DNA from 4 places in the Afifella sp. YEN Y35 genome. Region 2 is predicted to be linked to each of the others. Evidence: predicted binding sites of a transcription regulator. Region 2 holds the regulator's gene; each other region holds the start of a gene.
What was found. Region 2 encodes PhoB, which activates phosphate uptake and scavenging genes when phosphate is short. Its sites were predicted from a motif close to TGTCATNNANCTGTCAT; they were not measured.

Region 1: the regulator PhoB is predicted to act here: its motif matches at 2,048-2,064, upstream of ACK8CP_RS11185 (alkaline phosphatase).
Region 3: the regulator PhoB is predicted to act here: its motif matches at 1,225-1,241, upstream of phnC (phosphonate ABC transporter ATP-binding protein).
Region 4: the regulator PhoB is predicted to act here: its motif matches at 3,010-3,026, upstream of ACK8CP_RS03390 (UDP-2,3-diacylglucosamine diphosphatase).

What each region holds. Positions count from the first base shown of each region.
Region 1 is NZ_CP180203.1:2,346,041-2,350,901, forward strand. It holds gene ACK8CP_RS11175 (molybdopterin-dependent oxidoreductase) at 1-1,015, shown strand, start outside; gene ACK8CP_RS11180 (2-hydroxyacid dehydrogenase) at 1,048-1,968, shown strand; gene ACK8CP_RS11185 (alkaline phosphatase) at 2,136-3,635, shown strand; gene ACK8CP_RS11190 (hypothetical protein) at 3,803-4,243, shown strand; gene ACK8CP_RS11195 (ABC transporter ATP-binding protein) at 4,249-4,861, shown strand, end outside.
Region 2 is NZ_CP180203.1:2,737,800-2,742,660, reverse strand. It holds gene ACK8CP_RS13005 (phosphopentomutase) at 1-437, shown strand, start outside; gene upp (uracil phosphoribosyltransferase) at 607-1,206, shown strand; gene phoB (phosphate regulon transcriptional regulator PhoB) at 2,168-2,863, opposite strand; gene phoU (phosphate signaling complex protein PhoU) at 2,881-3,567, opposite strand; gene pstB (phosphate ABC transporter ATP-binding protein PstB) at 3,588-4,334, opposite strand; gene pstA (phosphate ABC transporter permease PstA) at 4,443-4,861, opposite strand, start outside.
Region 3 is NZ_CP180203.1:117,986-122,846, forward strand. It holds gene phnL (phosphonate C-P lyase system protein PhnL) at 1-556, shown strand, start outside; gene ACK8CP_RS00555 (DapH/DapD/GlmU-related protein) at 553-1,176, shown strand; gene phnC (phosphonate ABC transporter ATP-binding protein) at 1,310-2,188, shown strand; gene phnD (phosphonate ABC transporter substrate-binding protein) at 2,245-3,252, shown strand; gene phnE (phosphonate ABC transporter, permease protein PhnE) at 3,316-4,125, shown strand; gene ACK8CP_RS00575 (DUF1045 domain-containing protein) at 4,149-4,856, shown strand; gene ACK8CP_RS00580 (alpha-D-ribose 1-methylphosphonate 5-triphosphate diphosphatase) at 4,853-4,861, shown strand, end outside.
Region 4 is NZ_CP180203.1:702,667-707,527, forward strand. It holds gene ACK8CP_RS03375 (sulfurtransferase) at 1-218, opposite strand, end outside; gene ACK8CP_RS03380 (OmpP1/FadL family transporter) at 714-1,979, shown strand; gene ACK8CP_RS03385 (SDR family oxidoreductase) at 2,143-2,919, opposite strand; gene ACK8CP_RS03390 (UDP-2,3-diacylglucosamine diphosphatase) at 3,071-3,871, shown strand; gene ACK8CP_RS03395 (glycosyltransferase family 4 protein) at 3,882-4,861, shown strand, end outside.

The sequences.
Region 1 (4,861 bases), 390 kb from region 2:
GACGATCATCGTGCACGAATCCTGGTGGAACCCGCTCGCTCGCCATGCCGACATCGTCTTTCCGGCAACGACCGCGCTCGAACGCAACGACATCGCAGCCGCAAGCCGCGACCGGTTCATTTCCGCCTCGCATCGCATCGCCGAACCGGCGGGCGAGGCACGCGACGACTTCGCCATTTTCGCCGGGCTTGCCGCCCGCCTCGGAGTCGAAGAGGCGTTCACGGACGGTCGGGACGAAGAAGGATGGCTGCGCCATCTCTACGGGATCGCACGCCAGCGAGGCAGCGAAGCCGGCCTCGATTTGCCGGATTTCGAGACGTTCTGGCGTGCAGGGCTCTGCCTCTTTCCTGCGCCGGCAAAGGATCGCAACCTTCTCGACGACTTCCGCGACGAACCGGAAGCGAACCCGCTGCCGACCCCTTCCGGCCGCATCGAGCTCTTTTCCGAGACGATCGCCGGCTTCGGTTACGACGATTGCCCGGGACACGCCGCATGGCTGGAACCGCGCGAATGGCTGGGGAGCCCCGCGGCAGCCCGCTTCCCGCTCCATCTCCTCTCAAACCAGCCGAAGACGCGACTCCACAGCCAGTACGATTCCGGCAGCCATTCGCGCGCCCACAAGCTGCACGGCCGCGAGCCGATGCGCATGCATCCGGACGATGCTACCGCACGGGGCATTGCCGACGGCGACGTCGTGCGGGTCTTCAACGCCCGCGGCGCCTGTCTCTCTGCCGTCCGGCTGTCCGATACGCTGCGGCCGGGTGTCGTCCAGCTCTCCACCGGCGCCTGGTACGATCCGCTCGATCCGGGTGCGCCCGACAGCCTCGACAAGCATGGCAATCCCAACGTCCTCACCCGCGATGAGGGGACGTCGCGCCTCGGCCAGGGGCCGAGCGCCCAGTCCTGTCTCGTCGAGGTCGAACGCTTCGAAGGGGAGGTCCCGGAGATCACCGCCTTCGACCCGCCCGCCTTTGCCGCGCATCCTTCATCAGGTGCCACGAAGAAACACGGATGAGACGCCGTCCCACCTCTCCGACGGTTTGAGCCATGCGCATCCTCTTTCACAGTCAGACCGCCGATCCGGTCGCCTGGGGCGAGGCGCTTGCCGCCGAGCTCCCAGGGGCGGAGCTCAGGGTCTGGCCCGAGGTCGGCGATCCGAGCGAGATCGACGCCCTCCTCGTCTTCCAGATCCCGCCCCGCGCGTTCGAGCTCTTCCCCAATCTTCGCTGCATCCATCTCTTGAGCGCCGGCGCCGACCAGATCGTCGCCAATCCGGACATTCCTGCCAGTCTGCCGGTGGTGCGGCTCATCGAGCCCGGCCAGAAGGCCGGGATGATCGAATACGTCCTCCACGCGGTTTTCCACTATCACCGCAGCTTCGATGTCTTCGCGAAGTGGCAGCGCGCGCGATACTGGGAAGAGGTGCCGCGCACGCCCGCCGCCGAACGCCGGGTGGGTGTCCTCGGTCTCGGGGGCCTCGGCGGTGCCGTCGCAGAAGCGCTCGCCGCTTTCGGCTTCGACGTCGCCGGCTGGTCGCGCAGCGAAAAATCGCTGCAGGGCGTGACGAGCTTCCACGGCAAGGACGGCTTCGACGCGTTCCTCGGCCGCAACGAGATCCTCGTCGGGATCCTGCCCCTCACGCCGGAGACGCGGGATCTCTACGATGCGACCTTCTTCGCGCGCATGCCGGCGGGGAGCCGTTTCATCAATGTCGGCCGTGGGGCGCAGCTCGTCGAAGCCGACCTCGTTGCAGCCCTCGAGAGCGGCCATCTCGCCGGCGCGACGCTCGACGTGGTGCGGGACGAGCCGCCGGATGCCGGCAATCCGATCTGGGACACGACAAACCTGATCCTGACGCCGCACGTCGCGACCTGTGCCGATCCCAAAACCGGCGCCCGCGTCGTGGCAGAAAATCTCCGCCGCGTCCGCGACGGGCTGCCGCCTCACGGTCTGGTCGACCGCGGCTGAGGCTTGCCGCAGCGGCGTCCCCGGAGGAAGCGCGCGTGGCGAACGCCGCTCAGACCTGCAGAAACACAGCCCATTCGAGCGTCGTCGGGCTGTCACCCAGCAATCGTCTGGCTGTCATCCGGCTTGGTTAAGGAATGCGACCGCAGGAATTCCGCATGGAGACGGTCGTGTTTCGAAACATCCTTTTCACTTCCGCAGCGCTCGCGCTCGGATCCACCGCGGCCTTTGCCCAGGACATCGTCCAGAGCAACAGCAGCTGGTACACCGATGCGGAGGCCGCTCTCAATCAGCGGCTCGAGCATCAGCCGAACACCAATCGCGCCAAGAACGTCATCCTGTTCATCGCCGATGGCATGGGTGTCGGCACCAATTATGCCATTCGGCTTTATGCCGGCCAGCAGAACGGCGAATACGGCTCCGAGCACGTGCTGCCCTACGAGGCCTATCAGGACTTTCCGAACGTGGCGCTCGTGAAGACCTACAACATCAACGCCCAGACGCCGGATTCCGCACCGACGGCCGGCTCGATGAACACTGGCGTGAAGCAGGTCTTCAACACCATCAATCTGAGCGAAAATGCCGTCTGGGACGAATGCGCGTCTGAAGAAGGCAACAAGCTGACGCTCTTCTCAGAGCTGATGAGCGAGATGGGCAAATCGGTCGGTGTCGTCACCACGGCCCGCCTCACCCATGCGACGCCGGCCGCGGCCTATGCCAAGACGGCCAACCGCAACTGGGAAGGCGAAGCACCGGAGGGCTGCACCGATATCGCCACGCAGCTTGTCGACCAGATGAAGGCGGGCGTCGTCGACCTCGCCATGGGCGGCGGCCGTCGCTATTTCCTGCCTGAAACCGTGACCGACGAAGAAGGCAAGAAGGGCAAACGCAAGGACGGCCACAATCTCGTCGATGAAGCCAAGGACGCAGGCGTCCAGTACGCCTGGAATACCGAGACCGCGAAGGCGCTCGATCTCGACGGCGAAACGCCGGTGCTCGCTCTCTTCGAAGACAGCCACATGAAGTACGAGCACGATCGCACCGAGGCCGACGAGCCGTCTCTCACCGAGATGACCAAGACGGCCATCGACTACCTCTCCAAGAACGACGAAGGCTATTATCTCGAAATCGAGTCCGGTCGCGTCGATCACGCCAATCACGACGGCAACGCCTTCCGCACCGTGACGGACGGCGTGGAATTCGCCAATGCGGTCGCAGCTGCGGCCGAGATGACCAATCCGGAAGAGACGCTCATCATCGTCACGGCCGACCATGAGCATTCGATCGCCTTCAACGGCTATTGCGGGCGCGGCTCGCCGATCCTCGGGCTCTGCTACGATATCGGCAAGGGCCAGGTGAAACATGCCGACGAGCCGGTTCTCGGCGACGACGGCAAGCCTTTCACCGTCATCGGCTTTCTGAACGGCCCGGGCGCCGTCCTGAAAGAGCAGGACGACAAGAGCTATTCCGGTTCGCGCCCCGACCTCACCGAGGAAGAGGCGGAAGATTCCGAATATGTGCAGCAGGCCCTGATCCCGATGTCGTCGGAAAGCCATTCCGGCGAGGACGTGGCGGTGTGGGCACGCGGCCCTTTCGCGCATCTCTTCGATGGCGTCATCGAGCAGAACTACATCTTCCACGTGATGAACCACGCGGCGAACGCCGAATAGGCGGCTGTCACAGACGCCGCACGACGGCATCTCGATCTCGGGGGCTCCGGCAAATGCCGGAGCCCCTTTGCATAACAAGCTGCGGAAAAGGTGCGTCCCACCGGAAAACGGTGTCGCAGGCGTTCCGGGTTTTCTCAGCTGTCACAAAGCCCGGATAGGGTGACGTCATGCCAAACGAGCCCCTCATCGACCGCCGCACTCTGCTTGCCGCTCTGGCAGCAGCGTTGGCCCTCGGTCCTTCCCACGCCCGCGCAGAGACGTTGCGCATGCGCGACCTCTACAACAAGGACCTCTCCTTCTCCGATCTCGCGCAGACGATGGAGAACGAGCGCATCGAAGTGCGCGGCTATATGGCGCCGCCGCTCAAGGCGGAATCGCGTTTCTTCGTGCTCACCAAGCGGCCGATGGCCGTCTGTCCGTTCTGCGAAACGGAAGCCGAATGGCCGGACGATATCCTCGCCGTCTACACCAAACGCATCATCGACGTGGTGCCCTACAACGTTCCGATCACCGTGGCAGGCAGGCTCCAGCTCGGCACCTATGAGGACCCCGAGACGGGCTTCGTCAGCCGCGTGCGCACGGTCGAATCGCATTACGCCCGCGATTGACGACGATGACACTCTCCCTCTCCGTCTCCCATCTCAGGGTCGAGGGTGATGCCGGTCGGGCCATTCTCGAGGCGAATGCCTTCGAGGTTGCAGCAGGCACGGCGATCGCCATCCGCGGCCCGTCCGGGGCGGGCAAGTCTACGCTTCTCTTCGCGCTCGCCGGACTGGTGCCGATCGCGCAAGGCTCCGTGCGCTGGGGCGAGACGGAGATCTCTTCCTTGAAGGAGGACGGACGCGCCGCCTTCCGCCGTGCCCATATCGGCATGATTTTTCAGGATTTCCTTCTCTTCGAGGAGTTGAGCGCCGCGGCGAATGCGAGCCTTGCGGGCGCCTATGTCCGCAAGCGGCGCCATAAGATCGGCGAAGGCGCGCGGAGAGCGCTCGAAAGGCTCGGCCTTAAAGGAGACGATGCCCGCACGGTTGCAACCTTCTCTGGCGGCGAACGTCAGCGTGTCGCGGTGGCGCGTGCGCTCGCCACCGAACCCTCCATCATCCTCGCCGACGAACCGACAGCGAGCCTCGACCGGGCAGCGGCCGACGCGCTCGTCGACGACCTCATTCAACTGACGCGAGAGAGCGGACGCACCCTCATCGTCGCAAGCCATGATCTCAAAGTGC
Region 2 (4,861 bases):
TTTTTGCCGGTTACGGCGTGACGCAGACGCTGAAGGCGCCGGAGAACGAGAGCCAGTTCGACAAGACGCTGGAGGCGGCGCGGGCGGCAAAGGACGGCGATCTCATCGTCACCAACTTCATCGATTTCGACCAGATTTTCGGCCATCGCCGCGATCCGGCCGGCTATGCGGCGGCGCTCGAAGCCTTCGATCGCCGCCTGCCGGAGCTCTTTGCGCTCTTAAAGCCGGGCGATCTCGTCATCCTGACGGCCGATCACGGCAACGACCCGACCTGGGTGGGCACCGACCACACACGTGAAACCGTGCCGGTTCTGGCCTTCGGCCCGGGCATCGAAGGGCGTCCGGCGGGCGAGCTTTCGACCTATGCCGATGTCGGCCAGACATTGTCGGCGCATCTCGCCCTGCCGCCTCTTGCCGCGGGCGCGAGCCTGATCTGAGGCGATATCGCCGGTGAATATCGCCTTTCGGTTCAAGGCGGCGGGTTGACCTCGGTGCCGTGACCCATTTCACCCAGGGTGAGACAGAAGCCGCCGACGAACAAGAGACGAGAAGGAGAGGGGCGTGGACGCTTCAACGAGACGGGATGTGACCGTCGTCGATCATCCGATGGTGCAGCACAAGCTGACGATCATGCGCGACAAGGCCACGTCCACGGCGAGTTTCCGCCGTCTGTTGCGCGAGATTGCAGCACTTTTGACCTATGAGGCGACGCGCGACCTGGAATTGACGACGACGACCATCGAGACGCCGCTCGCCACGATGGAGGCGCCGACCCTGGCCGGCAAGAAGCTCGTCTTCGCCTCCATCCTGCGCGCCGGCAACGGCCTCCTGGAAGGCATGCTCGATCTGGTGCCGGCGGCCCGCGTCGCCCATGTCGGGCTCTACCGCGATCCGGAGACGCTGCAGCCGGTGGAATATTACTTCAAGGCGCCGGAAGATCTGCACGAACGCGTCGTCATCGCCGTCGATCCGATGCTGGCGACGGCAAATTCCGCGATCGCCGCGATCCAGCGCCTGAAAGAGCGCGGGGCGAAGGATATCCGCTTCGTCTGCCTGCTGGCGGCGCCCGAAGGCGTGGAGCGCTTCCGTGCCGCCCATCCCGACGTGCCGGTGGTGACGGCCGCGATCGACAGCCATTTGAACGATCACGGCTATATTCTGCCGGGCCTCGGCGATGCCGGCGACCGCATGTACGGGACGAAATAGCGGTTTTCGGCGGGGTGCCTGCTGGACGCTCTTCATCTCGCCTTGCGGATGACGAGCGCATCTGACGCAAGGGCGTTGCAGCGCGCTCCAGTTCTTCTCCCCTCTGGGGAGAAGGTGGCGGGCAGAGCCCGCCGGATGAGGGGTGGGCTTTTATCCCGCGCCGAGATCCGTTCTTCGTCCACCCCTCACCGCCCGCTGCGCGGGCACCTCTCCCCCCAAGCACAAAGGGGAGGGGAGAGGAATGGAGCCTGCTGCAGGCGCTGTTCTTCAATCGTAGCGGCCACGGACATCGCAGCGATAAGGGTCATTGCGACGGCACTGATGAGAGCACGTTCGTGGCCTTCGCTGGTGCGAAGCCACAGGCGAACGAAGAAGCTCTCGCTGCCTCGTGCGGGAGCCGCGCGGACACGCTTCTCGCCGCAAGGGCATTGCAGCGGGCTCCCGTTCTTCTCCCCTGTGGGGAGAAGGTGGCGGGCGAAGCCCGCCGGATGAGGGGTGGGCTTTCATTCCGCGCCGAGATCCGTTCTTCGTCCACCCCTCACCGCCCGCTTCGCGGGCACCTCTCCCCAGAGGGGAGAGGAATGGAGGGTCCAGCCGACGCTGTTCTCAATTGCAACGGCCACGGAAATCGTAGCGGCCACGGAAATCGCAGCGATAAGGGTCATTGCGACGGCACTGATGAGAGCACGTTCTGGCCTTCGCTGGTGCGAAGCCACAACGAAGAAGCTCTCGCTGCCTCGTGCGGGAGCCGCGCGGACACGCTTCTCGCCGCAAGGGCGTTGCAGCGCTCCCGTTCTTCTCCCCTGTGGGGAGAAGGTGGCGGGCGAAGCCCGCCGGATGAGGGGTGGGCTTTCATCCCGCGCCGAGATCCGTTCTTCGTCCACCCCTCACCGCCCGCTGCGCGGGCACCTCTCCCCAGAGGGGAGAGGAAGGGTGCCTGCTGCGCGGATTTCCGGAAAAATCAGGTGGTGACGAACTGTTCGTTGAGGGCGTAGCCGGCGCCGCGGACGGTGCGGATCGGGTCGCGCATGCGGCCGCGGTTGATCGCCTTTCTGAGGCGGCCGACATGCACATCGACGGTGCGTTCGTCGACATAGACGTCGCGGCCCCAGACGCCGTTCAAGAGCTGCTCGCGGGTGAAGACGCGCCCCGGGCTGCGCATCAGGAATTCCAGAAGCCGGAATTCCGTCGGGCCGAGATGGATCTCGCGCCCCCCGCGGAAGACGCGGAAGGTGCCGCGGTCGAGTTCGAGATCGCCGGCGGCGAGCTTGTCGGCGACCATTTCCGGGCGCGTGCGGCGCAGGAGTGCCTTCACGCGTGCCATCAGCTCCGGCACCGAGAAGGGTTTGACGACATAATCGTCGGCGCCGGTGGCGAGCCCGCGGATGCGTTCGTCTTCCTCGCCGCGCGCCGTCAGCATGATGACGGGGAGTTTTGAGGTGGCCTCGCGCATTCTGACGCGGCGGCAGAGTTCGATGCCGGAAAGGCCCGGCAGCATCCAATCGAGCACGAGGAGGTCGGGCGCCTCTTCCAGAAGGCGCAGCTCCGCATCGTCGCCGCGCCCCACCGTGTCGACGGAATAGCCTTCCGCCTCCAGGTTGTAGCGCAGAAGCAGCGTCAGCGGTTCTTCATCCTCGACGACGAGAATCCGGGGCACCTGCATGGCTCACTCCGTCAGCCCGCGGACGGCGCAGTCGCCGCGCGTTCCATCTGTTTGCCGGTGACGAGATAGGTGATCGTCTCGGCGATGTTGGTGGCGTGGTCGCCGATGCGCTCGATGTTCTTGGCGCAGAAGAGAAGATGCGTGCACATGCCGATATTGCGCGGATCTTCCATCATGTAGGTGAGCATCTCGCGAAACAGCGACACATACATGGCGTCGATCTCGTCGTCGGAGCGCCACACCGAGATCGCCTTCTGCACGTCGCGCGAGCCATAGGCGTCGAGCACGTCCTTGAGCTGGCGCAGGCCGAGGCTCGCCAGATGTTCGACACCGCGGCGAAGCTGGTGGTTCATCCGCTGGTCTTCGATGGCGAGCGCGCGCTTGGCGATGTTCTTGCCGAGGTCGCCGACGCGTTCCAGATCGTGCGAAATGCGGATCGCGGCGACGGTTTCGCGCAGATCCTGGGCCATCGGCTGGCGCTTGGCGATGACGAGGATCGCCCGCTCTTCGATCTGGTAGTGCATCTGGTTGATCTGGCGGTCGCCGAGGATGACGTCCTGGGCGAGCTGCGCATTGGTGCTCAACAGCGCATTCACCGCCTCGTCGAGCTGCTGTTCGACGAGACCGCCCATTTCGGCGATGGAGCGGGCGAGTTCCCGCAATTCCTCGTCATAGGAGGTGACGATATGTTCAGACACGGGGCTCACTCCTCTCCCGATTAGCCGAAGCGGCCTGTGATGTAGTCCTGGGTGCGCTTGTCGGTGGGGTTGGTGAACATCATGTCCGTCGGCCCCTCCTCGACGAGATAACCCAGATGGAACATGGCCGTGCGCTGCGAGACGCGCGCCGCCTGCTGCATCGAATGCGTGACGATGACGATCGTATAGTTCTCGCGCAATTCGTCGATCAGCTCTTCCACCTTGGCGGTGGCGATGGGGTCGAGTGCCGAGCACGGCTCGTCCATCAGGATGACTTCCGGGTTCACGGCGATCGCGCGGGCGATGCAAAGGCGCTGCTGCTGGCCGCCGGAGAGGCCGGTGCCGGGTTCGTCGAGCCGGTCTTTCACCTCGTTGAAGAGGCCGGCGCGCTGCAGGCTCGTGGCGACGATCTCTTCGAGGTCGCGCTTGCCGGAGGCGAGGCCGTGAATGCGCGGCCCGTAGGCGACGTTCTCGAAGATCGACTTCGGGAACGGGTTCGGCTTCTGGAAGACCATGCCGACCCGGGCCCTGAGCTCCACGACGTCGAGCGATTTGTCGTAGATGTTCTCGCCGTCGAGCGTGATGTGGCCGGAGACGCGCGCGATGTCGATCGTGTCGTTCATCCGGTTGAGGCATCTGAGGAAGGTGGATTTTCCGCAGCCTGACGGGCCGATCAGCGAGATGACCTGATTTTCCGGCACGTCGAGATCGACGTCGAACAGAGCCTGCTTTTCGGCGTAATGGACGGACACTTTCTCGGCGCGCATTTTCGGCACGGCGGCACTCTCCTGCGGCACTTCGGGCGGCGCTTTCGTCGCCGTGGCTTTGGCCGCGCTCGGGCTATGGCTGATATCGTTCATGGCGAATTCTCCCAGTTACCAGCGCCGCTCGATGCGCTGGCGCAGCAGGATCGCGATCGCATTGAGGCTGATCATCAGACCAAGCAAGACGATGATGGCGGCATTTGTGCGGGCTTCGAAGAAATTGAAGTTCTCGTTGCCCTGCCAGAGGTAGATCTGCACGGGCAGGGCCGTCGCCTGATCCATCGGGCTCGCCGGCACGCTGGCCACGAAGGCGTTCATGCCGATGAGAAGGAGCGGCGCGGTCTCGCCGAGCGCCTGGGCGACGCCGATGATGGTGGCCGTCAGAATGCCCGGAATGGCGAGTGGCAGGACATGGTGGAAGACCATCTGCGTGCGCGAGGCACCGAGCCCGAGCGCCGCTTCGCGGATCGACGGCGGAATGGCGCGCAAGGTGCCGCGCGTGGCGATGATGATCGTCGGCAGCGTCATCA
Region 3 (4,861 bases), 1.5 Mb from region 2:
GAGCTCGATCCTCAAGATGATCTATGGCAATTATTCAACCGATCGCGGCGCGATCCGTGTCGCGGGCAAGGGGGATGTGATCGATATCGCCACGGCCGATCCGCGGCGTGTGCTGGCGGTTCGTCGCGACACGCTTGGCTATGTCAGCCAATTCCTGCGCGTCGTGCCTCGCGTCGCCTCGCGCGATCTCGTCGCCGAGCTGCTCGTGGAGCGGGGCTGTTCCCCCGAGGAGGCGCTCGCCAAGGCCGACGCGCTTCTTGCCCGCCTCAACCTGCCGGAACGGCTCTGGCACCTGCCGCCCGCTACCTTTTCCGGCGGTGAGCAGCAGCGCGTGAACATCGCCCGCGGCTTCATTGCCGGCCATCCGCTCTTGCTTCTCGACGAGCCGACGGCCTCGCTCGATGCCAAAAACCGGGATGTGGTGATTGCCTTGATCGAAGAGGGAAAAGCTGCGGGCCGCAGCTTCCTCGGCATTTTTCACGACGCGGAGATGCGCGCCGCCGTGGCCGATCGTGAGGTCGACGTGACCGCGTTTGCCCCGAAAGCCGCTGCATGACGAAGCTTTCGGAGACGCCGTTCGTTGAGCCGGACGCGGTGGTGACCGACAGCCGGCTCGGGCGCTATACGGCGATTGGCGCGCGCACGCAGTTCCAGAACTCGTCCCTTGGCGACTACTCCTACATCACCGAGGACGGCAACGTGGCGCGCGCGACGATCGGCAAGTTCTGCTCAATTGCTCAGAACGTGCGGATCAACGCCTCCAACCATCCGATGTGGCGGGCGGGCCAGCACCATTTCACTTATCGCTCGAACGACTACTTCGACGATGCGGAAGCCGATGAGGGGCTTTTCGCCTGGCGCGAGGCGAACGCCGTCACGATCGGCAACGATGTCTGGATCGGCCATGGCGCAATCCTCTTGCCGGGCGTGACGGTTGGCGATGGGGCGGTCATTGCGGCCGGCGCCGTCGTCTCCCGTTCTGTCGGCGCCTACGAGATCGCCGGTGGCGTGCCGGCGCGGGTCATCAAGCGGCGCTTTCCCGAAGAGATTGCGGAGCGCCTTCAGAAGCTTGCCTGGTGGGACTGGCCGCATGCCTGCCTTCGCGCGGCGCTGGCGGATTTCCGGGTGCTTTCGGTGGAGGAGTTTCTCGCAAAGTACGAAGAAAAGGCCGTCTGATCAGTTGCTTGCGAGACCTCTCCCGAGGCTTTTCCAGCGACTTCGAAATGTCATGAAAGCGAAATCGAAGCGATAAGGTCGGCTGTTAGGGAACGGTTATCGATAAGCCCGGCAGGCCGGGCAGGTGAGGCCGATGCCCGTAACCGCTCCTTCGAATGTTCCTGCAGTTCGTGTCGAAAAGCTGTCGAAGCGCTACGGCAAGACGCTCGCCTTGCGCAATGTCAGTGTCGATGTCGCGCCGGGCGAGATGGTGGCGCTGATCGGCGCCTCCGGCTCCGGCAAATCGACGCTCATCCGCCATATCGCCGGTCTGGAGCGTGGCAGCGGCGATGAATGCCGCGTGACGGTGCTCGACCGCATCATGCAGGTGGACGGCCGTCTGTCGCACGATGCGCGCCGCATCCGGCGTGAGATCGGCGTCATCTTTCAGCAGTTCAATCTGGTCGGGCGCCTGTCGGTCCTGACCAATGTGCTCGTCGGCTGCCTCGGCAGCGTGCCGTCCTGGCGTGGAACGCTCGGCCTTTTCACGCGGGGCGAGCAGGAGAAGGCGATGCAGGCGCTTTCCCGTGTCGGAATTGCCGAGACGGTGCGGCAACGCTCGTCGACGCTCTCCGGCGGGCAGCAGCAGCGTGCCGCGATCGCCCGCGCGCTCGTCCAGGGGGCCAAGGTCATCCTTGCCGACGAGCCAATCGCTTCGCTCGACCCGTCATCCGCACGGCGGGTGATGGAAGCGCTCGGCGAGATCAACCGTGCCGACGGCATCACCGTCATCGTCTCCCTGCATCAGGTGGAATATGCGCGCCTTTATTGCCCGCGCACCCTGGCTTTGCGCGACGGTGAGGTCGCTTTCGACGGGCCGTCCGCGGCCCTGACCGACGATTTTCTTCGCGAGATCTACGGCGATGCGAGCGAGGAGCTCGTTCTTCCGGGCGCGCCGGCCGAGCAGCCGCAGCCAGTGAAACGCCCCGAGCCCGCCGTCGCCAAGATGGCCCGCCAATTGGCCGTGACTTGATCCGCCACGAGGCGGTGAACTCCCGCCCCCGCGGCGGAGCAATCGAGGAGTGAGACATGAACCGACTGACGAAAGGTATTGCCGCCGCCGCCCTCCTGGCTGCGTTCGGCACATCCGGCGCCTTTGCGCAGGATCAGAAGGAACTGAACTTCGGCATCATCTCGACGGAATCGAGCCAGAACCTGAAGACGGTCTGGGATCCGTTCCTTGAGGAGATGTCCGAGCAGACGGGCCTCAAGGTGAACGCCTTCTTCGCCTCCGATTATGCCGGCGTCATCGAAGGCATGCGCTTCGGCAAGGTCGATGTCGCCTGGTACGGCAACAAGTCCGCGATGGAGGCCGTCGATCGCGCCGATGGCGAGATCTTCGCGCAGACCGTCGATGTGGAAGGCAATCCCGGCTACTGGTCGGTGCTGATCACGCAGGCCGACAACGACAAGATCAATTCGCTCGACGACGTCTTGAAATGCGACAAGTCGCTGGATTTCGGCATCGGCGATCCGAACTCCACCTCCGGCTTCCTCGTGCCGACCACGTTCATCTTCGCCAAGAACAGCGTGACGCCGCAGGATTGCTTCAAGACGGTGCGCAACGCCAATCATGAGGCGAACGCGATGGCGACGGCCAACGGTCAGGTCGACGTCGCCGCCAACAACACGGAAAATCTCCGCCGCCTGGAAGTGACGGCGCCTGAAGCGCGCAAGAAGATCAAGGTCATCTGGCAGTCGCCGCTGATCCCATCCGACCCGCTCGTCTGGCGCAAGGATCTCGACGAGGAGACCAAGCGCAAAGTCTACACCTTCATCATGAGCTACGGCCGCCTCGGCACGCCCGAAGAGGTCGCCGGAGCGCGTGAAGTCCTCGAGGGTCTTGGCTGGGCGCCGTTCAAGCCGTCTTCCGATGCGCAGCTCTACCCGATCCGCATCATGGAAATCACCAAGCAGGAAGCGAAGATCGAAGCGGCCGACACGATGTCGGATGATGAGAAGAAGAGCGAACTCGAAAAGCTCGATTCCGAGAAGGCCGAGATCGAAAAGCTGATGGACAAGGTCCCGCAGGCCTGAGGCTGAAACCTTTGTTGATCTGGCGCCGGACCCTGGGTCCGGCGCTTTTCACTGGAGAGACGAATGGCGATAGCCACACAGGCTGAGAAGACGGTCTCGGTCCCCCCGCGCAGTTTCACCGACCGGCTCTACAGCTATCTCGTCTGGGGCGGCATCGCGCTGGTGCTGATCTGGAGCTGGGGGCCGGCCGAGATGGTGCGCTTCCTCAACCTCTTCACCGATGCCGGCAATATGGCCGACTACGCGGGCGGCTTTCTCTCACCGAACTTCCGTGACTGGCATTATTACGTCGAGGAGATGATCCTCACCGTGCAGATCGCTGTCTGGGGCACGGTGCTGGCGATCGTCTTCGGCATTCCCTTCGCACTTCTGTCGTCCTCGAACATCGCGCCGATCTGGATCGTGCAGCCGGTGCGCCGTCTGATGGATGCGACCCGTGCGATCAACGAGCTTGTCTTCGCCGTCCTCTTCGTCACAGCGGTCGGGCTCGGCCCCTTTGCCGGGGTGATGGCGCTTTTCGTGCATAATACAGGTATTATCGCGAAGCTCTTCTCGGAGGCCGTGGAGGCCATCGATCCAAGGCCTGTCGAAGGCATCCGCGCCACCGGCGCGACACGCCTGCAGGAGATCGTCTTCGGCGTTGTTCCGCAAGTCGCCCCTTTGTGGATTTCGTTTTCGCTCTATCGCTTCGAGACGAATGTGCGCCAGGCGACGGTTCTCGGCATCGTCGGCGCGGGTGGTATCGGGCAGGTGCTGTTTGAATCGATCCGCTCTTTCCTCTACGCCGAGACAGCGGCGATCATCCTGATCGTCATCGTCACCGTCTCCATCGTGGACATCCTTTCGGCACAATTGCGCAAAGTGGTGATCTGAGGAGACACCAACGAAAGATCCCCATGCGCGTCGCCATCTATTTCACTCCAGCCGTCGACCATCCGATCACCCAGGCCGCCAATGACTGGATCGGCCGTGATCTTTCCGATGGTCCGGTCCAGCAAAAGGCTGTGGGTGCCTTGAGTGCCGAGGAAGTGCGCGCCATCACCGAGGCGCCGCGGCGTTACGGCTTCCACGCCACGTTGAAGCCGCCGTTCGCCCTCGTCGACGGCGCGTCGGAGGAGGATGTGGATCAGGCGTTGCGCAACTTCTGCGCTGAGCATGGTGTCATCGAACTCGGGCCGCTCGAGATCCGCGCCATCGGGCCCTTCTTTGCGCTCGTGCCGCAGAATGACGTGCCCGAGGTTCGGGCGCTCGCGGACGCGGCGGTGGAGGCGTTTGAGCCGTTTCGCGCGCCCCTGAGCGATGAAGATCGTGCACGCCGCAGGCCGGAGGAGCTCACCGAACGCCAGCGCGACTATCTCGATCGCTGGGGCTATCCTTATGTCTTCGATGAATTCCGCTTCCACATGACACTGACTGGCCCGGTCTCAGGCGAGCGACGCTCGATCGTGGAGGGCGCGCTTCACCAGCATTTCGGTTCCGTCATCGAAACCTCGCTCGCGCTCGACGGCGTCTCGCTTCTCACCGAGCCGGAGCGTGGAGCCTTTTTTCAAGTTCACGCCCGCTGCAATCTGCGCGGGCCCAGCGAAAGAAAACCCAACACATGAGCGAA
Region 4 (4,861 bases), 2.0 Mb from region 2:
GCATAGGGATCGGATCCGTCCGCCTCGCCCCTCGTATCGAGAACGACGAGATCCGGCTGGTCGAGATTGGTCTTGAGCCAGTCGACGTCCACGAGCGGCCCGGGAACGTCGGTGGCGTGGGCGTGGCCGACAAAGCTGAAGCATGCTGCGGCCGTGAGAATGATGGCGGCTGCCAGTTCCACGGGAACCAGCCGGCCGAAAAGGCGATGATGGGTCATGCGACCTCCGAAATGTGACGTGGCGCCGACCCGGGGGGAAGAGTGGCGCCACCAGCGTCATCTGTGATGACGGAAACTGAGAACGGTTCTCAATGTAGGGCGGAGACAGGCTCCTCCCAAAGCATGCCGATGCGCCTTGCGGCGACAGAGCGCATCTCTGTCCTGCCGAGTGGACAATCGGGAGAAAGTTATTCGCTCGCTCGCAGCGAGGCATTCCGATCGGCGCTTCGCCGGCACACTTCCGGCTTTTCGGAGCCAGGTTGTATGTGTGTTAAGCTTCTTGTCGAGGTGTAGAGATCTGCGGAGCTCAAGGCGAAGATATCCAAGAAATACTGTTTCACTAGACTTCCGCAACGGCAATCGTGGCGGTTTTGTCACAATCGCTTACCGAAGACGGGGAGCAGGTCCGGTGTCAGCGTTCCGCGATTGCTTGTCCTAAAGACGCATGGCTTAGTGCTGCCACATGTGAGCCAAACGAATCGGGGGAGGGAGCGAATGCACAAACTGAAGAGGCATCTCGGCCATAGCGTGGCCGCCGCCGCACTCATCGCGGTGACGACGAGCAGCATGGCGCATGCAGGCGCATTCGCGCTGCGTGAGCAGAGTGCTTATGGCCAGGGTATGGCCTTTGCCGGCATGGCCGCTGGGGGCAGCCTGTCGTCGATGTTCTGGAACCCGGCGACATTGAGCGCCGTCATGGGCTTCCAGAGTGAGAGCGTGATTTCCTATATCGCGCCGCGCTCTGATGTCGATGTTCTCTCGCCATTCCCGCAGAACGAAGGGGATATTGCCGAGAACGCGCCCGTGCCTGCTTCTTATTATGGCTACCGGGTGAACGACAAAATCATCCTCGGTCTCGGCATCAACGCGCCGTTCGGGCTTGCGACGAAATACGATTACAACTCGCTCGTGCGCACCAGCGGTATCGCGGGAACGACGGAAGTCTTCACGATGGCGGCCAACCCGGTCGTCGCCTATCAGTTCAACGACTATCTCACCGTCGCCGTCGGCGCAGTCGTGGAATATGCCAATGTCCGTCTGACCGGACAGGCGCTCCCGGTCTTCGGTGTCTCCGCACTCGACGATGCGGACGATTTCGGCTTCGGCATCACCGCCGGTATTCAGTTGAAGCCGATGGACGGTACGGAGATCGGTATCGGTTACCGCTCCCGCATCGATCATGACATCGAAGGTCCGCTCGTCACGCAGATCGGTACGTTCAATGTCGAGGCAGACGGCTTCGACCTGCCGGACAAAGTGAGTGTGGGTCTGCGTCAGCGCATCATGGATGGTTTCCGCCTGACGGCCGGCATCGAATGGGCGAACTGGAGCCGTTTCGAAACTGTGACGCTGAGCGGCGCGCCCGCTGCGATCCCGCTGGGCTTCGAGTATGAAGACAGCTGGTATTTCGCTCTCGGTGGCGAATACGACGTCAATCCGGACCTCACGGTGCGTGCCGGTGTGGCGCGTGAATTGTCGCCGAACGACAATGCCAACCGCTCCTTCCGCCTGCCGGACAACGATCGCTGGTGGTTCTCCGCCGGTGCGAGCTACCAGGCGACCGAGCGTTTCTCCTTCGACGTCGGCTATTCTTACATCACAGCGGACGATACCGATCTCGTTCCGGCGGCCGCCGGAGGCCCGCTCTCAAACGGACCTTTCAGCGGTACCTCGGATGGCTCCGTGCACATCCTGTCGGCGGCTTTGAAGATGAAGTTCGGCGGCCCGCGCACGGAAGAGCCGATCGTCGCCAAATACTGAGACTTCGTCGAAGTCCTGGAATTCGGAAGGGGCCGGGTGACCGGCCCCTTTTTTGTGGCTGCTGCTTTCGTGGTGGCGGGTCAAAGCGCAGCCGTTGCCGAGTATTCTTCCGTCTGGCCTTCCCCCCGGGTTTCGTGGATCGAGTGAGGCCGCGTCACCGCACTCAAAAAGCGACCGGGAGAAGGCCTCCGTCGACCCGGAAATTCTGTCCCGTGATGTAGCCGGCCTGCGCCGAGCAGAGGAAGGCGGCGAGCTCGCCGAATTCTTCCGGCGTTCCGAAGCGCCCCGCAGGGATTGCGGCGGCCTCGCGCTTTGCTGCCTCGTCCTCGCTGATGCCGGCTTTCTCGGCCTGCCAGGAGATCCCCGCGCGCAGGCGGTCCGTGTCCATCTTGCCGGGCAGGATATTGTTGATGGTGACGTTGTGGGGAACGAATTCGCGGCACAACCCGGCGAGGAAGGCCGTCAGGCCGGCCCGGGCGCCGGAGGAAAGGTCGAGCCCAGGGATCGGCATCAGCACCGACAGGGAGGTGATGTTGACGATCCGCCCGAAGCCGCGTTCGACCATGCCGTCGGCGACGGCCTGAATGAGTTCGATCGGTGTCACCATGTTCTGGGTGACGCCCTCCAACATGTCCGCTCGCGTCAGTTCGCGGAAGCCGCGGCGGGGCGGGCCGCCATTGTTGTTGATCAAGATATCGACGGTCTTTGCCGCGGCGAGGACACGTTGCTGCCCCTCACGGCTTCCGATATCGGCGGCGACCGCGGTGACGTCGGCGCCCAGACGGCGGAGGTCGCTTGCCGTTTCCTCCAGGCTCTCCTCGTTGCGCCCATTGATGACGAGCCGGCAGCCGGCTTTGGCGAGAGCTTCCGCGCAGCCTTTCCCCAGCCCGCGGCTTGAGGCGCATACGACTGCTGTCCGTCCTTCGATGCCGAGATCCATGGCTTTCTCCTATGTTTGTTGCCATTTTCTAGGGGGAGGCGGCTTTTCATTCCAGCGCGGGACGCCTTGCCGCAGCTTTGCGGCGGCCAATGTCACACAACTGATACCTGAATCGGGTTTTTCATGCTTGAAAGACATGGGAAGCACGGCGATGGCTCCGCCAAATCATTTCCGGACATTGTTTCTGTCGGACATTCATCTCGGCACGCGCGGATGCCAGGCCGAGCTGTTGTTGGAGTTTCTGAAGGTGCATGACGCCGAGACGATTTATCTCGTCGGAGATATCGTCGACGGCTGGCGCCTGCGCCGGGGCTGGTACTGGCCCCAGAACCACAACGACGTGGTGCAGAAGCTTCTGCGCAAGGGCCGCAAGGGCGCAAAGCTCGTCTATATCCCGGGCAACCACGACGAATTCTTGCGCGGCTATCTCGGCAGCCATTTCGGTGGCATCGAAGTGTGTGACAGCGTCATCCACGAGACGGCCGACGGACGCCGCTTCCTGATCATCCACGGCGACCAGTTCGACGTCGTCGTGCGCCACGCCAGATGGCTCGCCTTCCTGGGCGACTGGGCCTATGTCACGGCTCTCGCCGTCAACACCTACGTCAATCAGCTGCGGCGCGCTCTCGGCTTCTCTTACTGGTCGCTGTCGGCCTGGGCGAAGCTGAAGGTCAAGAACGCCGTGAACTTCATCGGTGCTTTCGAAGAAGCGCTCTCGGCGGAGGCGCAGCGCCAGGGCGCCGACGGGGTCGTGTGCGGGCATATCCACCATGCGGCCATTCGCGACGACAGCAATGGCATCAAATACGTCAATTGCGGCGACTGGGTCGAAAGCTGCACCGCGGTGGCCGAGCATCACGACGGGCGGATGGAGATCATCCGCTGGTCGGAAATCATGCGGGCCGCCCCTTTGAACGAGCTGCATCACGCTCCGACACCGGTTGCTGCCTGAGCATGATCCAATGAGGCTTGTCATTGTCACCGATGCCTGGTTCCCCCAGGTCAACGGAGTTGTGCGCTCGCTCAAGCGGGTCGTCGACATTCTGACCGAGGGCGGGGACGAGGTTACGGTGATCGCGCCGGAGCGCTTTTCCACGTTGCCGATGCCGACCTATCCGGACATCCGTCTTTCCGTGACGACGAAGACGCGTGTCGGCCGCATGATCGAGGCGGCGCGCCCCGATTGCATTCACATCGCGACCGAGGGTCCGCTCGGTTTTCTGGCGCGGCGCCATTGCCTGAAGACGGGGCAGCGCTTCACCACGAGCTACCACACCAAGTTTCCCGAATATGTGCGTGCGCGAGCGCCGGTGCCGCTCGGGGCGCTCTACGGGATGATGCGCTGGTTCCACAATGCCGCCGCCGGCTGCATGGTCGCGACGCCTTCTCTGGAGGCCGAGCTCACCGAACGCGGCTTCCGCAATCTGATGCGCTGGTCGCGCGGGGTCGATTCCCATCTCTTCCATCCGCGCCCGGGGGCCGATCTCGGATTGCCGCGCCCGGTGTTCTTGAATGTCGGCCGTGTCGCCGTGGAAAAGAACCTCGCGGCGTTCACCTCGCTCGACCTGCCCGGCTCCAAGGTCGTCGTCGGCGACGGGCCGGCCCTTGCCGATCTGAAGGCGCGCCATCCGGATGTGCATTTCCTTGGAGCCATGGAAGGCGAGGAGCTCGCCCATGCCTACGCGGCTGCGGATGTTTTCGTCTTTCCGAGCCTGACGGACACGTTCGGCAACGTTCTCCTGGAGGCGCTGGCCTCCGGTCTGCCGGTTGCCGCATTCCCCGTCACCGGCCCGAGCGATGTGATCGTGGAACCGGAGATCGGGGTTTTGAGCCAGGATCTGCGTGCGGCCGCTCTTCAGTGCCTCGATCTTTCGAGAGAGGCGGCGCGTGACTATGCGACGCGCTTCAGCTGGGATGCGAGCGTGCAAGAATTTCGCGAGAA